2 regions of the Streptomyces sp. NPDC048338 genome follow, and region 1 is predicted to be linked to the other one. Evidence: riboswitches for the same ligand, from Rfam matches in the RefSeq annotation. Region 1 holds a riboswitch; the other holds the start of a gene.
What was found. A riboswitch is a leader RNA that binds a small molecule or an ion and turns the genes downstream of it on or off. The one in region 1 is predicted to bind S-adenosylmethionine.
Positions count from the first base shown of each region.

Region 1 (8,235 bases):
CCCGGCATCGAGGGGAAGTCCAAGGCGTCCATGGGCGTCGCCGACTGGATCATGGGCTTCAAGCAGCACGGTCACCGCAAGGAGATCGGCAACTTCCTGAACTTCGTCTTCAGCGACGAGAACGTCCTGAAGTTCGCGGGTGACAACGATCTGCTGCCCGTCACCGTCAGCGCGTCCGCGGCGATGCAGGAGTCCCCCGAGCACGAGAGCCTGCGGGAGTTCCTGAAGGAGTTGCCGGACTCGCAGCTCCCGCCGGTCGGCAAGACCTCCTGGGCGAAGGTCAGCGACAGCGTCAAGAAGAACATCGGCAAGGCCGTCGCGCCGGGGCACAGCCCCTCCGAGGTCCTCGGGAAGATCGCGCAGGACGCGTCGACGGCGGAGAGCGCGGAGTAGCGGCGGCCCTGCCCCTCCCCGGGCCGGACGGTCCCGTCCCGGGGGCCTGGACCCCTGCGGGTCCCGGTCCCGCGACCGGGGGAGCCGGGCCGGGCGGCGACCGCATAAGTTGGGTCGTATGACCATCGATGACGGAGCCGAGCCCGGCGGCCTCGGAGAGCGCGAGCGCGCCGTCCTCGCCGTGGAACGCCGCTCCTGGCCCGGCCCCGGCGCCAAGGAAAGGGCCGTGCGCGAACAGCTCGGCCTGTCGCCCACGCGCTACTACCAGCTCCTCAACGCCCTCCTGGACGACCCGCGCGCCCTGGCCCACGATCCGGTGACCGTCAACCGCCTGCGCCGGGTCCGCGCGGAGAAGGAGCAGCGCCGCTGAGCCGGCGGACCGGACCCCGCCGGAAGCCCGCGGCTCTTGCCGACACCGTCGCCGCGGGCGCGCTCCCTCGGTAGGGTCGTCGTATGGTCAGCCTTCCGCACCCGACCACACCCGCCGGCCGCGACGGCCTCGCCGCGCTCCTCGCGCGGCCCGAGAAAGCCGTCGTCGCCCTCGACTTCGACGGGACGCTCGCTGAGATCGTCCCCGACCCCGAGCAGGCCCGCGCCCACCCCGGCGCCGTGCCCGCCCTCTCCGCCCTGGCCCCCCGCGTCGCCTCCGTCGCGGTGGTCACCGGCCGCCCCGCGGGCGTGGCGGTGCGCTACGGCGGTTTCGCCGGGGTCCCCGGACTGGAACACCTCGTGGTCCTCGGCCACTACGGCGCCGAACGCTGGGACGCCGTCACGGGCACCGTCCACGCCTCCGCCCCGCACCCCGGGGTGGCCGCCGTCCGCGCCGAACTCCCCGGCTTCCTGGACGGGATCGGCGCCTGGCCCGGCACCTGGATCGAGGAGAAGGGACGCGCCGTCGCCGTCCACACCCGCCGCTCCACCGACCCGCAGGCCGCGTTCGAGGCGCTCAAGGCCCCGCTCGGCGACCTCGCCGCCCAGCACGGCCTGGTCCTCGAACCCGGCCGCATGGTGCTGGAACTGCGCCCCCCGGGCATGGACAAGGGCGTGGCCCTCGCGGAGTACGTCCGTGAGGTGGGCGCCGAGTCCGTCCTGTACGCGGGCGACGACCTCGGTGACCTGCCGGCCTACGCGGCCGTGGAGAAGCTCCGCTCGAACGGCACGCCCGGCCTGCTGGTCTGCAGCGGCTCGGCGGAGGTCCCGGAACTGTCCGAGCGCGCCGACCTCTCGGTCCCCGGCCCGGCGGCCGTCGTCGGCTTCCTGACGGACCTCGCGCAGGCGGTCCGGGACGCCGGCTGAGCACCCGGCTCACACCGGCCGCCCGGGCTCACCGGGCGGCCGGTGGTGTCCTGTCGATCAGGTCGCCGGACAGGATCGGCAAGGCAGGCCCTAGGCCCGCAGCGCCTCCAGTTGCGTCAGGAACCACTGCTGCGGCGGCAGGGCCGTCGCGGCGGCGGCCAGGCGCTTGGTGCGCTCCGCCCGCTCAGGACCGCCCATCGTCAGGGCCTCGTGCAGGGCGTGCGCCGTGCCCGTCACGTCGTACGGGTTGACCGTGATCGCGTCCTCGCCCAGCTCCTCGTGCGCGCCCGCCTCCCGGGACAGGACCAGCGCGCAGCCCTCGTCGGAGACGACCGGGACCTCCTTCGCGACCAGGTTCATGCCGTCCCGGATGGGGTTGACCAGGGCCACGTCCGCCAGGCGGTACGCGGCGAGCGAGCGGGCGAAGTCGTCCTTCACGTGCAGGACGACCGGGGTCCAGTCGTCCGTCCCGTACCGGGCGTTGACCACGGCGGCGACCCGGCCGACCTCCTCGGTGTATTCGCGGTAGACCGCCAGGTCCTGCCGGGAGGGGTAGGCGAAGGCCACGTGCACCACCCGGCCGTGCCACTCGGGATGCTCCTCCAGGAGGGTCCGGTAGGCGTGCATACCCCGCACGATGTTCTTCGACAGCTCCGTCCGGTCCACCCGGAGGATCACCCGGCGACCGGGTCCGACCTGCTCCCGCAGTGCCGCGAGGCGTTCCTCGACGTCCGGACGCCGGGACCGCTCCCGCAGGAAGTCCGCGTCCGCGCCGAGCCCGTACACCCCGAGCCGCGTGTCACCCGTGCCGCCCACCTCCGCCGCGCAGCAGGCCGCGAAGGCGTCCGCCCAGCGCCGGGTCAGGAAGCCCAGCCGGTCGGCGCCCAGCATCCCTCGCAGGAGCTGCCGCGCGATGTCGTCCGGCAGCATCCGGAAGTACTCCGGCGGCGCCCAGGGCGTGTGCGAGAAGTGCCCGATGCGCAGGTCGGGGCGGAGTTCGCGGAGCATCCCCGGCACCAGCGCCAGGTGGTAGTCCTGCACCAGGACGCAGGCGCCGTCGTCCGCCTCGTCCGCCAGTGCCCGGGCGAAGGCACGGTTGTACGTCTCGTACGCCGCCCACCGGCGCCGGAACTCCGCGTCGAAGACCGGCTCCAGCGGGGTCTGGTAGAGCATGTGGTGGACGAACCAGAGCACCGAGTTCGCGATGCCGTTGTACGCGTCGGCGTGGACGTCGGGGTCGATGTCGAGCATGCGTACACCCGGCTCGCCGATCCCGCGCCGGACCGCCTCCCGGTCGCCGTCGCCGAGTGCCGCGCACACCCACACGCTGTCCTCGGACGACACGGCGCTCAGCCCGGAGACCAGGCCGCCACCGCCCCGCCGGGCGTCGAGCGTGCCGTCCTCGCCCACGGCGTACGAGACAGGTCCTCGGTTGGAAGCCACCAGCACAGAAGCCATGTGGCGAACCTAGCCCGTCCCGGAAACGCTCAAACGTACGTATACAAGACAGCCGCGTTCGGCCACGGTCAGTGATCGCCGCGCTCGCGCAGGGCCGCGCGTGCCACCGCGCCCGTCGCCGCCAGGGCCAGGACGAGACCGCCGAGCAGCCACAGCCGGGGGTCGCCGGCCCCGGTCCCCGGCATCCGGCCGCGGGACCCGTGCGCGGCGACCGGTGCCCGCCCGGGGGTCCGCTCCGCGAGACGGGCCCCCGGCTGCCGGTCGTCCCCGGCGGGCCCGGCCGCGGAGTCGGCAGGCGTCGGGGGCGCGTCCGCGGAGACCACGGACGGCCCGGCGGCGGGCACCACCGCGTCCGCGGCGGCGGGACCGGTCACGGCGAGGAGGAGTGCGGCCGCCGTCAGCACGCCGGCCGCCGCCGTTCTGCCCAGGGGAGAGGTGCGTCGCATAACAGCGAAATGTAGGCAAAAACGATCATCGGGTGGCGTTACGCCACGCGGCGCTGCGCGTACTCCGCGATCTCGACCATCGGAGGACGCTCCTCCGTGTCCACCGGGTACGTCCGCGGCACGAAGCTCCCGCGCGCGCCCGGCCCGTCGCCCCCCTCGGCCCGCTCGAACTGCGTCAGCCAGGGCCGCACCAGATGCCCGCGGGACAGCCGCAGCTGCGCCGTCCGGTAGATCGCCGCCGCCATCCGGCCGAGAGCCTGCTCGTCCTGGTGACGGTGCTTGCGCACCCCCACGTCGACCTGGGCGAGCGCGTCCAGGCCCGCCGCATGCAGCGCGTCGACCAGCAGCCCCAGCTCCACGCCGTAGCCGACCGGGAAGGGCAGCCGCTCCAGCAGCGAGCGCCGCACCGCGTACTCGCCGCCCAGTGGCTGCACGAAGCCGGCCAGCCGCGGCCAGTGCAGGTTCAGCAGCGGGCGGGCCACCAGCTCGGTCACCCGGCCCCCCTGGCCGGGCGCGTCCCCGAGCGGCCGGTCGTACATCGCCTTGACGAAGTCGACGCCCGGATCGGTCAGGAGCGGGCCGACGATCCCCGAGACGAAGTCCGCCGAGAAGTCCCGCAGATCGGCGTCCACGAAGCAGACGACGTCCCCGTCCGTCGCCATCAGGGACCGCCACAGCACCTCGCCCTTGCCGGGCAGGGCGGGTATCCGCGGCAGGATCGCGTCCCGCGCCACGACCCGGGCCCCGGCCGCCGCCGCCACCTCGGCCGTGCGGTCGGTGGACCCCGAGTCGACCACCACCAGCTCGTCCACGAGCGGGACCGCCCGCGACATCAGCTCCCGCCGGATCACCGCGACGATGTCCCCGACCGTCGCCTCCTCGTTCAGCGCGGGCAGCACGACGCTGACCCGCGTGCCCCGCTTCGCGGCCAGGAGCTGCTCCAGCGGACGGTCTGTCACGGACCAGGACCGCCGGGCCAGCCAGCGCTCCACTTCATCCAGCACGTCCGTTACTCCCCAGTTGCCGTTTGTGTGATCCATCTCGCGGTTCGGACGACTATCTCAACAGTCCGCGCCTTCGGTTACAGTCTTGAACAACGCCGAGGTCCGACGCACGTCGGGGTGCCGTCGGCGTCCACACAACCGCACCACCCAATCGAATACCGCTCATCCAGAGGGGCAGAGGGAAACGGCCCGTTGAAGCCCCGGCAACCCTCCAGTCGGTCTCGTCCGCAGTCGTCGCACTGCGCCCGCGAGGCTCCCGGCTAGGGAAGGTGCCAAATCCGTCTCATGGCGACGTCCGCCATGGGAAAGATGAGGAGAAAGGGCCTCGCCTCCATGGCTGTACAGACTGTTTCCACCGCTTCCACGGTCGACCTCGGTCCCGCTTCCGGGCTTTCCTGTCGGGAATGTGGCGAAGTTTTCCCCCTCGGCCCGATTTTCGCCTGTGAGCTGTGTTTCGGCCCCCTCGAAGTCGCGTACGACCTCCCCGTCGGCGACCCCGAATCGCTGCGCAAGCGGATCGAGGCCGGCCCCGCCAACATCTGGCGCTACGCCCCGCTGCTGCCCGTCCCGGCCGACGTCGCAGAGAAGCCGAACCTGAACCCCGGCTGGACCAAGCTCGTCCAGGCCGACAACCTCGCCCGCGAGCTCGGTGTCGAGCCCGGCAAGCTCTTCGTCAAGGACGACTCCGGCAACCCGACGCACTCCTTCAAGGACCGCGTCGTCGCCCAGGCCCTCGAGGCCGCCCGCGCCTTCGGCTTCACCACCCTGTCCTGCTCCTCCACCGGCAACCTGGCCGGCGCCGTCGGCGCCGCCGCCGCGCGCGCCGGCTTCCGCTCCTGCGTGTTCATCCCGCACGACCTGGAGCAGGGCAAGGTCGTCATGGCCGCGGTGTACGGCGGCGACCTCGTCGGCATCGAGGGCAACTACGACGACGTCAACCGCTTCTGCTCCGAGCTCATCGGCGACCCCCTCGGCGAGGGCTGGGGCTTCGTCAACGTCAACCTGCGCCCGTACTACGGCGAGGGCTCCAAGACGCTCGCCTACGAGATCTGCGAGCAGCTCGGCTGGCGGCTGCCCGACCAGATCGTCATCCCGATCGCCTCCGGCTCCCAGCTCACGAAGATCGACAAGGGCCTGCAGGAGCTCGTGAAGCTCGGCCTCGTCGAGGACCGGCCCTACAAGATCTTCGGCGCCCAGGCGGAGGGCTGCTCCCCGGTGTCGGCGGCCTTCAAGGCCGGCCACGACGTCGTGCGCCCGCAGAAGCCGAACACGATCGCCAAGTCCCTGGCGATCGGAAACCCGGCCGACGGCCCCTACGTCCTGGACATCGCGCGCCGCACGGGCGGCGCGGTGGAGGACGTGAACGACGAGCAGGTCGTCGACGCGATCAAGCTGCTCGCGCAGACCGAGGGCATCTTCGCCGAGACGGCGGGCGGCGTGACGGTCGGCGTCACGAAGAAGCTGATCGAGGCGGGCCTCATCGACCCGAGCCTGACCACCGTCGTCCTGAACACCGGTGACGGACTCAAGACCCTGGACGCGGTGGCCGATACCTCCCAGGCGACCGCCACCATCCGCCCGAGCCTGGACGCGTTCCGCGACGCCGGCCTGGCCCACTGACCACCCCCGTCACGGAAGGCAGCACCCCCATGAGCGTCAAGGTCCGCATCCCCACCATCCTCCGCACCTACACGGGCGGTCAGGCCGAGGTTCCGGCGGAGGGCACCACCCTCTCCGAGGTCATCGCCGACCTGGAGAAGAACCACACGGGCATCGCGGCCCGCGTCCTGGACGACCAGGGCAAGCTGCGCCGCTTCGTGAACGTGTACGTCAACGACGACGACGTGCGCTTCGAGCAGGGCCTCGAGACGGCGACGCCGGACGGCGCCGGCGTGTCCATCATCCCGGCCGTCGCCGGGGGCTGCTGAGCCCCGGGGTTACCCGCAGTCACCTGAATTGCCCCTTCCGTCGAGAAACGGAGGGGGCAATTCTGCATGGTTGAACGAGATAGAGTTGGGGAAGTCCCCTCCGCTGCTCATGCCAGGCGCATATGAGAATGCGCCCGGACCTGACAAGAAGCAGCCAAAGTGTTCGAGTCTTGTGTACCTTCTGCGCACTTTGCCGGGCCCGACTTGCCCCGTAATTCAGCAAATTCTCCGCAATTCTCCTTTCCTGCATGCCCAGAATTCTCGTCCGATTGACCTGTTGCAGAGGGCAGTTGGGCAGATACATTCAGCCGCGGTCGACGCGTTCCGGCGCAGGGTCTGACCCGGGGTCGCGAAGTGCGGTCCCGCGCAAGGGCCAGTAATAGGGGAGTTAGGCATGGCTCAGGGCACCGTCAAGTGGTTCAACGCGGAGAAGGGCTACGGCTTCATCGCGGTCGACGGTGGTGCGGATGTATTCGTCCACTACAGCGCGATCCAGATGGACGGCTACCGCACCCTTGAAGAGGGTCAGCGAGTCGAGTTCGAGATCTCGCAGGGCCAGAAGGGTCCGCAGGCGGACATGGTCAAGCTCGCCGTCTGAACGCGGCGCGATCGGCCACCACATACGCACTCACGCCGAGAGGTCCGCATCCTGACCGGATGCGGACCTCTCGTGCGTCTCCGCGACACCCCGCGCGGCGTCCGGCCTCCCTCGCCGCGCCGGAACCGCGCCGACGCGCCGCCCGTGCGCGCCCGTCGCGCCCCGCCGTGCGGCCCGATCCCCGAGAGGCGCTTGCACTCGCATGGGTCGAGTGCTAATCATTGGCGTTAGCACTCTGAAGGTGAGAGTGCTTACGAGGATCGGGCAGACGAGGCCCGCTGGCCAGGTGGGGCAAGGAACCGCCGGGCACGCAGGCCGTCCGTCGCGGGCGTCGGCGCGGTCCTGGAGCGTTATCCACCCCATGTCCGGGAGGACCACTTCACATGGCCAAGATCATCGCGTTCGACGAGGAGGCCCGGCGCGGTCTCGAGCGCGGCATGAACCAGCTCGCTGACGCCGTCAAGGTCACCCTCGGCCCGAAGGGTCGCAACGTCGTCCTCGAGAAGAAGTGGGGCGCCCCCACGATCACCAACGATGGTGTCTCCATCGCCAAGGAGATCGAGCTCGAGGACCCGTACGAGAAGATCGGCGCCGAGCTGGTCAAGGAAGTCGCCAAGAAGACGGACGACGTCGCCGGTGACGGTACGACCACCGCGACCGTCCTCGCCCAGGCGCTCGTCCGCGAAGGCCTGCGCAACGTCGCCGCCGGCGCCAACCCGATGGCCCTCAAGCGCGGCATCGAGAAGGCCGTCGAGGCCGTCTCCGCCGCCCTGCTCGAGCAGGCCAAGGATGTCGAGACCAAGGAGCAGATCGCTTCCACGGCCTCCATCTCCGCCGCCGACACCCAGATCGGCGAGCTCATCGCCGAGGCCATGGACAAGGTCGGCAAGGAAGGCGTCATCACCGTCGAGGAGTCCCAGACCTTCGGTCTGGAGCTGGAGCTCACCGAGGGTATGCGCTTCGACAAGGGCTACATCTCGGCGTACTTCGCCACCGACATGGAGCGTATGGAGGCGTCCCTGGACGACCCGTACATCCTGATCGTCAACTCCAAGATCTCCTCCGTGAAGGACCTGCTCCCGCTCCTGGAGAAGGTCATGCAGTCGGGCAAG
Region 1 covers NZ_JBICYQ010000018.1:153,546-161,780, forward strand. Annotated here, with positions in the region: gene ACGFZF_RS34495 (ABC transporter substrate-binding protein) at 1-393, shown strand, start outside; gene ACGFZF_RS34500 (DUF3263 domain-containing protein) at 512-763, shown strand; gene otsB (trehalose-phosphatase) at 847-1,689, shown strand; gene ACGFZF_RS34510 (trehalose-6-phosphate synthase) at 1,780-3,147, opposite strand; gene ACGFZF_RS34515 (hypothetical protein) at 3,216-3,593, opposite strand; gene ACGFZF_RS34520 (glucosyl-3-phosphoglycerate synthase) at 3,632-4,597, opposite strand; SAM riboswitch class I at 4,757-4,913, shown strand; gene thrC (threonine synthase) at 4,907-6,217, shown strand; gene ACGFZF_RS34530 (MoaD/ThiS family protein) at 6,247-6,525, shown strand; gene ACGFZF_RS34535 (cold-shock protein) at 6,920-7,123, shown strand; gene groL (chaperonin GroEL) at 7,507-8,235, shown strand, end outside.

Region 2 (8,235 bases), on a different contig from region 1:
AAACCGCCCAGTCCCTCGCCATCGAGGAGGGCAAGAAGCTCTACTCCGTCGGCTGCGCCAGCTGCCACGGAACCGGCGGTCAGGGCACCTCTGACGGCCCCTCGCTGGTCGGCGTCGGCTCGGCCGCCGTGGACTTCCAGGTCGGCACGGGCCGTATGCCCGCCCAGCAGCCGGGCGCCCAGGTCCCGAAGAAGAAGGTCATCTACTCGCAGGCAGAGATCGATCTGCTTGCGGCGTACATCGCCTCTCTCGGCGCCGGCCCGATCACGCCGAAGGAAAGCCAGTTCAGCCCCGACGGCGCGGACGTCGCCCGTGGTGGCGAACTGTTCCGCACCAACTGCGCCCAGTGCCACAACTTCACCGGTGAGGGCGGCGCGCTGACGCACGGCAAGTACGCCCCGAACCTCGAAGGCGTGAGCGACAAGCACCTGTTCGAGGCCATGCAGACCGGCCCGCAGAACATGCCCTCCTTCCCCGACACCACGATGCCGGAGAAGGAGAAGAGGGACATCATCGCGTACGTCAAGGCCGTCAACAGCGACGAGGCCGACAGCCCCGGCGGACTCAGCCTGGGTGGCCTCGGCCCCGTCAGCGAGGGTCTGTTCGCGTGGGTCTTCGGACTGGGTGCGCTGATCGCAGTTGCCGTCTGGGTCGCGGCCCACACCGCTAAGGCCAAGAAGTCATGAGTAGCCAAGAGATTCCAGAAGAGAACCTGCCCGCAGCGCAGGACACCGCGCACGGCGCGGTGATGGTCGCCGACGACCCGTTCGCCGACCCGGGCCTCCCGCCCCACAAGCCCCGCATCCAGGACATCGACGAGCGGGCCGCCCGGCGGTCCGAGCGCGCGGTCGCCCTGATGTTCACGTTGTCGATGCTGGCCACGATCGGCTTCATCGCCTCCTACGTGATCTTCCCGGTCGATCAGATCGTGTACATCTGGCCCTTCGGCCGGGTGTCCGCGCTCAACTTCGCCCTGGGTCTGACCCTCGGTGCCGCGCTGTTCCTCATCGGCGCGGGCGCGGTCCACTGGGCCCGCACCCTGATGTCGGACGTGGAGATGGCGGACGACCGTCACGCCATCCAGGCCGACACGGAGACCAAGGCGAAGGTCATGGCCGACTTCGCCGCCGGTGCCTCCGAGTCCGGCATGGGCCGGCGCAAGCTGATCCGCAACACGATGTTCGGCGCGCTGGCGCTCGTGCCGCTCTCCGGCGTCGTCCTGCTGCGTGACATGGGTCCGCTGCCGGAGAAGAAGCTCCGCAGCACGATGTGGGCCAAGGGCCTGCAGCTGATCAACATGAACACGCACGAGCCGCTGCGTCCCGAGGACGTCGCGGTCGGCTCGCTGACCTTCGCCATGCCGGAGGGTCTGTCGGAGCACGACCACGACTTCCAGGTCGAGATCGCCAAGGCCGCCCTGATGATCGTCCGGATCCAGCCGGAGGACATCAAGGACAAGCGCGAGCTCGAGTGGTCGCACGACGGCATCGTCGCCTTCTCGAAGATCTGCACCCACGTGGGTTGCCCGATCTCCCTGTACGAGCAGCAGACGCACCACGTGCTCTGCCCGTGCCACCAGTCCACTTTCGACCTGTCCGACGGCGCCCGCGTCATCTTCGGCCCGGCCGGCCACGCTCTCCCGCAGCTGCGGATCGGCGTGAACGACAAGGGCTTCCTCGAGGCGCTCGGCGACTTCGACGAGCCCGTCGGTCCTGCCTTCTGGGAGCGCGGATGAGCACTGTGACGGATACCAAGAAGAAGGCCCCCGCCGGTGAGCGGGTCGCCGACTGGGCCGACGGCCGCCTCGGGATCTACTCCCTGGCCAAGGCCAACATGCGGAAGATCTTCCCGGACCACTGGTCCTTCATGCTCGGTGAGATCTGCCTCTACAGCTTCATCATCATCATCCTGACGGGCGTCTACCTGACGATGTTCTTCCACCCGTCGATGAACGAGGTGGAGTACCACGGCAGCTACATCCCGCTCCAGGGTCAGCTGATGTCCGAGGCGTTCAACTCGACCATGCACATCTCCTTCGATGTGCGCGGTGGTCTGCTCATCCGGCAGATCCACCACTGGGCGGCGCTGATCTTCCTCGCCGGCATGTTCGTGCACATGATGCGCGTGTTCTTCACGGGCGCGTTCCGCAAGCCGCGTGAGATCAACTGGCTGTTCGGCTTCCTGCTGTTCTTCCTGGGCATGTTCACCGGCTTCACCGGCTACTCGCTCCCGGACGACCTGCTCTCCGGCACCGGTGTCCGCTTCATGCAGGGCGCGATCCTGTCCGTGCCGATCATCGGCACGTACCTGTCGATGTTCCTGTTCGGCGGGGAGTTCCCCGGCGGCGACTTCGTGGCCCGGTTCTACTCGGCCCACATCCTGCTGCTGCCCGGCATCATGCTGGGTCTGGTGGTCGCCCACCTGATCCTGGTCTTCTACCACAAGCACACGCAGTTCGAGGGCCCCGGCCGGACGAACAAGAACGTCGTGGGCATGCCGCTGCTGCCGGTCTACATGGCCAAGGCCGGAGGCTTCTTCTTCCTGGTCTTCGGTGTCATCTCGGTCGTCGCGGCGATCGCCTCGATCAACCCGATCTGGGCGATCGGCCCGTACCGGCCGGACCAGGTGTCCACCGGCGCCCAGCCCGACTGGTACATGGGCTTCGCCGAGGGTCTGATCCGTGTCATGCCGGGCTGGGAGATCAACCTCTGGGGCCACACGCTGGTCCTGGGCGTGATGATCCCGCTGGCGATCTTCCCGGCGGTCCTGGCGGCCATCGCGGTCTACCCGTTCATCGAGTCCTGGATCACGGGCGACAAGCGCGAGCACCACATCGCGCAGCGTCCGCGCAACGCTCCGACGCGCACCGCCTTCGGCGTCGCCTGGATCACCGCGTACATGGTCATGCTCATCGGTGGTGGAAACGACCTCTGGGCCACCCACTTCCACCTGTCGCTGAACTCGATCACCTGGTTCGTCCGGATCTTCTTCTTCGTCGGACCGGTCATCGCCTTCGTCGTCACCAAGCGGATCTGCCTCGGCCTCCAGCGCCGGGACAAGGACAAGGTGCTGCACGGACGCGAGTCCGGCATCATCAAGCGCCTGCCGCACGGTGAGTTCGTCGAGATCCACCAGCCGCTCAGCCAGGGCGAGCTGTACCGCCTCACGGCGCACGAGCAGAACCAGCCGGCCGAGCTCGGCCCGCTGGTCGACGAGAACGGTGTGGAGCGCAAGGTCGGCGCCATCGAGAGGCTCCGGATCAAGCTCAACCGGAGCTACTACGGCGAGGACAGCCAGATCGCCAAGCCCACCGCCGAGGAGTACAAGGAGATCACCAGCGGCCACGGCCACCACTGATCACCTGACCTGAAGGTCGCCACGGCAGGAGCCCCGTCCATTCGATGGACGGGGCTCTTTGCCGTGCCGCCGGCTCGATAGGGTGGGATCACCACCGATACGTGTCGAACCTGGAGCTGCCATGAGCGCTGTGACCCCCGCTGGAGGACCTACCACGGCGGGTCGCTCCTGGCCGGCCGTGCTGAACACCCTGCTGGACGGCGGCGACCTCGGCACCGAGGACTCGGCCTGGGCGATGGACCGCATCATGAGCGGCGAGGCGACCGACGTGCAGATCGCCGGCTTCGCGGTCGCGCTGCGCGCCAAGGGCGAGACCGTCGAGGAGATCACCGGCCTCGTCCGCACGATGTACGCGCACGCCAACACCATCGAGGTGCCCGGCCGCACCGTCGACATCGTCGGCACCGGCGGCGACGGCGCGAAGACGGTCAACATCTCCACCATGTCGGCGATCGTGGTGGCCGGCACCGGGGCCAAGGTCGTCAAGCACGGCAACCGGGCGGCCTCCTCGGCCTCGGGCGCCTCCGACGTCCTGGAGAAGCTCGGCGTCAACCTGGAGCTCACCCCGCGGCGGGTGGCCGAGGTCGCCGAGGAGGCCGGCATCACCTTCTGCTTCGCGGTCAAGTTCCACCCGGCGCTGCGTCACGTCGCCACCGCCCGCGGCCAGCTCGGCGTGCGCACCGTCTTCAACTTCCTCGGCCCGCTCACCAACCCGGCCCGGGTCAGGTCCCAGGCCACCGGCGTGGCCGACGCCCGGATGGCCCCGATCATGGCGGGCGTACTCGCCGAGCGCGGCTCCTCGGCCCTGGTCTTCCGCGGCGACGACGGCCTCGACGAGCTCACCACCACGGCCACCTCCCGGGTGTGGGTGGTCCGGGACGGCGCGGTGCGCGAGGAGGCCTTCGACCCGCGGGACGTCGGCATCGAGCTGGTGCCGGTGGAGGCGCTGCGCGGCGCCGACGCCTCCTTCAACGCGGACGTGGCCCGCCGGCTGCTGGCCGGCGAGACCGGTCCCGTACGGGACGCGGTGCTGCTCAACTCGGCGGCCGCCCTCACGGCGCTCGACCCCGGCGCAGGCACGCTGACGGAGCAGCTCGCGTCGGGCATCGCGAAGGCGGCGGAGTCGATCGACTCCGGAGCGGCGCGGCAGGCCCTGGAGCGCTGGGTCGCGGCCAGCAACGCGTAGGGAGCGTCGTAGGGACGACCGAGGGGCCCCGCTGCGGCGGGGCCCTTTCGTGTCCCGTGATCCGGACACGGGTTGCGCCGGAGCGATCACGTGGCATAACTTCGGAGCAGGTCATGAGTGACAGCGTTCAGGCCCCGGCTTGCTGTCCGGCAACCCTCCGTCCGTGGCGGGGTGCCCCGGGTGAAGACCAGGCCGTGGACAGCAAGGTCCGCGGCAAGCGCGGACCCCTGCGGAACCCTGGGGTCCTTGGTCCTCGAGGGAGCAGTCTCGTGAGCAAGCGAATGTGCTAGGGCCTCCGGCCCTCCTTCTTTCCCATTCCCTCCGAGCGGCCCTCCGTGCCGCCTGTCGAGGCAACTCCCGTACGCGGCACCCTTCTTCGTCGTGCCCTGCGGGCTTCTCACGTCACCATCCCCTCCTCGGCCGAGGGGACACTCCGTCCCGCAGGGAGACTTCGCCATGTCCGTGTGCCCGAACGCCGCCGCCGCTTCCGTCATCGCCACCGTGCCCACCGCGGGCGGCGAGCCCGTCACCGCCGCCGACTCCGCCGATCCCTGCTGCGCGGCCCCGCTCCCGGTGCTCGGCCGGGACGTCACCGTCCCCCTGGTGACCGGCGGCGAGGTCAGCTATGCCGCGCTCGACTACGCGGCCAGCGCCCCGGCGCTCCAGCGGGTCTGGGACGACGTCGCCGCGTACGCCCCGTACTACGGCAGCGTCCACCGGGGCGCCGGCTACCTCTCGCAGCTGTCCACCGACCTCTTCGAGAACAGCCGGGTCACCGTCGCCGAGTTCCTCGACTGCCGCGCCGACGACCAGGTCGTCTTCACCCGCTCCACCACCGACTCGCTGAACCTGCTCGCCGCCGTGGTTCCGGCCGACTGCCAGGTCTTCGTCTTCGAGACCGAGCACCACGCCTCGCTGCTGCCCTGGAAGGACGCCCAGGTCAGCTACCTCAACGCGCCGCGCACGCCCGCCCAGGCCGTCGAGATCCTGGAGCAGGCGCTGGCCGCCCGCGAGCCGCACGGTCCGGCGCTGGTCTGCGTGACCGGCGCGTCCAACGTCACCGGCGAACTGTGGCCGGTCAAGGAGCTCGCCGCCGCCGCGCACGCCCACGGCGCCCGCATCGTCCTCGACGCCGCCCAGCTCGCGCCCCACCACCCCGTGTCCGTCCGGGAGTCGGACGTCGACTGGGTGGCCTTCTCCGGCCACAAGCTGTACGCCCCCTTCGGCTCCGGCGTCCTCGCCGGACGTGCCGACTGGCTCCAGGAGGCCGAGCCGTACCTCGCGGGCGGCGGCGCCTCCCGCAAGGTCGCCCGCCGCGCCGACGGGGGAGTGGACGTCGAGTGGCACACCACCGCCGCCCGCCACGAGGCCGGATCCCCGAACGTCATCGGCGTCTACTCGATCGCCTCCGCCTGCAAGGCGCTGACCGAAGCCGGCTTCGACTCCCTGGTCGCCCGCGAGCAGCACCTGATCGCCACGGTGCGCGCGGGCCTGGCCGAGGTGCCCGAGGTCAGGGTGCTCTCGCTGTTCGGCGACGACTCCCCGCGCGTCGGCGTCATCTCCTTCGTGGTGGAGGGCTGGAACAGCTCGCACTTCGCCGCCGCGCTCTCCGCCGAGTACGGCATCGGCGTCCGCGACGGTCTCTTCTGCGCCCACCCGCTGGTGCGGACCCTGCTGGGCAGCGACCCGCAGGACGTCGGCGAGTGCGGCGCCCCGGAGGCCGAGCCGGGCGAGCGGTCGCTGAACGCCATCCGGGTCAGCTTCGGCGCCGGTACGCCGGACGAGCACGTGGAGCGTTTCGTCGGCGCCGTACGGGAGCTCGTCCGCGACGGCGCGCAGTGGAAGTACCGCACCGAGGACGGCCGCTGCGTGCCGGACCGCGGCTGACCACCCACTCGTACGAGTGAAGGGGGCCTCCCCCGGGAGGCCCCCTTCACTCGTGACGGATGTTACGACTCCAGGCCGATGGCGAAGGCCGCTTCCAGGTCGTGCTGGGAGTACGTACGGAACGCGACGTGCGTGTCCGTGGCCTCGACGCCGGGGATCTTGCTGATGCGGCCCGGGATGACGTCCGCCAGGTCGTCGTGCTTCGGCACGCGCACCATGGCGATCAGGTCGTAGGTACCGGTGACCGAGAAGACCTCGCTGACGCTGTCGAGCGAGGCGATCGACTCCGCGATCTCGGGAATGCGGTCCACGCTGGTCTTGATGAGCACGATCGCGGTGATCACGGCTGGCTTACTCCCTCGGTCGCCGCGGCTGGGGCCTTCACTCTAGCCCGCCCGGCTTCCGTCGCCGTCGCGCCGGGGAAGCACCCCGCGGCCACCCCGCCGGCGGTACCGGCCCCAGGCGTAGAGGAAGCCCACGGCGAAGCCGACCACGTGTGCCAGATAGGCGACCCCGGGTCCCGCCCCGGCCGCCCGGGCGGCCAGCCACTGCAGCACGAACCAGAAGACCAGCACGATCCAGGCGGGGAACCGCAGCGGCAGGAAGAGGAGGAAGGGGAAGAGGCTGGTGACCCGGGAGCGGGGGAAGAGGTAGAGGAACGCCCCGAGCACCCCCGAGATCGCCCCCGACGCCCCGACCAGGGTCTGCTCGCTGCTCGCGTAGGCGGCGGCGTAGCCGAGCAGGGCGAGGTAGCCGCAGGCGAGGTAGAAGAGCAGGAACGGCACCGGCCCCATCCGTTCCTCGGCCATCGCGCCGAAGACGTAGAGGAACAGCATGTTCCCGAGCAGATGCAGCCAGCTGCCGTGGACGAACAGCGCGGTGAGCGGGGTCAGCAGGGCGCGCGGCTCGCTGTCCATCAGTTCCGCCGGCACCACTCCCCAGCGGTGGAAGTACGCGCTCTGGGCGATCAGGGACGCGTCCCCCGTGCCGTGCGCCGGGACCAGCCCGGAGACCGGGCTGATCAGGAACGCGAGGCAGCAGAGGGCGATCAGGCCGTACGTCACCGTCGGTCCGTTCCGCGCGCCGTGCCAGGCGCCGAGGGCCGCTCCCCGCCAGTCGATCATGGACAGATCATGACGTACCGGGGTCGACGCGGACAGAGCGCCTCGCCGGGGCGCGCGGTACCGGCCCGTGCGCCGGGCTCCGCCCGAGCAGGGCGTACCCCGATGGCCGTAGGGTACGGGCATTACATCCGCAGTTCGACGGCGCACCGCGGCTCCCGCACCTGGTATCACGCACCAAGAAACGAGGACGGCACGATGACGGCGATTCCCCAGCCGACCGCCGAGACCCGCTGGCGCTGCACACTCTGCGGCAATCTGACCCGATTCGACGTGACCCGCTCCTCCAAGGTCGTCGAGTACATCCATCTGGACCTTGCCGGGGAGCCCAAGGTGGAGGAGCGCGAGGTGGTCAGTGAGACCATCGAGTCGGTCCGCTGTCGCTGGTGCAACGCGGTGGACCAGATCGAACTGGTGGACAGGCCGGGCAGCGCTTCCTGACGGAGCGCTGCGCATGACAGTGGGGTGACGGATCGTGGAGCAGCCCACGCGTGGTGACGAACCGGCCGGCGCGGCGGACGACGCCGCCGAGGCGCTCGACCGGCCGCTGCCGGACGGCGTGCGGCGCAAGGTCGTCGCGCTGGTCGCCGACGCCTTCGGCGGGCTGACCGTCGCGGAGCTGCCCGCGCCCCTGCGGCAGTACGCGCGCTTCACCGCGAGCCGGCGGGCCAAGTTCGCCGGCAA
Region 2 covers NZ_JBICYQ010000001.1:398,655-406,889, reverse strand. Annotated here, with positions in the region: gene ACGFZF_RS01895 (c-type cytochrome) at 1-686, shown strand, start outside; gene ACGFZF_RS01890 (Rieske 2Fe-2S domain-containing protein) at 683-1,735, shown strand; gene ACGFZF_RS01885 (cytochrome bc complex cytochrome b subunit) at 1,732-3,357, shown strand; gene trpD (anthranilate phosphoribosyltransferase) at 3,479-4,543, shown strand; SAM riboswitch class IV at 4,653-4,769, shown strand; gene ACGFZF_RS01875 (aminotransferase class V-fold PLP-dependent enzyme) at 5,000-6,430, shown strand; gene ACGFZF_RS01870 (Lrp/AsnC family transcriptional regulator) at 6,493-6,774, opposite strand; partial or broken gene ACGFZF_RS01865 (rhomboid family intramembrane serine protease) at 6,771-7,554, opposite strand; gene ACGFZF_RS01860 (hypothetical protein) at 7,750-7,992, shown strand; gene ACGFZF_RS01855 (NYN domain-containing protein) at 8,027-8,235, shown strand, end outside.
Region 2: another riboswitch for S-adenosylmethionine. It lies ahead of ACGFZF_RS01875 (aminotransferase class V-fold PLP-dependent enzyme); the one in region 1 lies ahead of thrC (threonine synthase).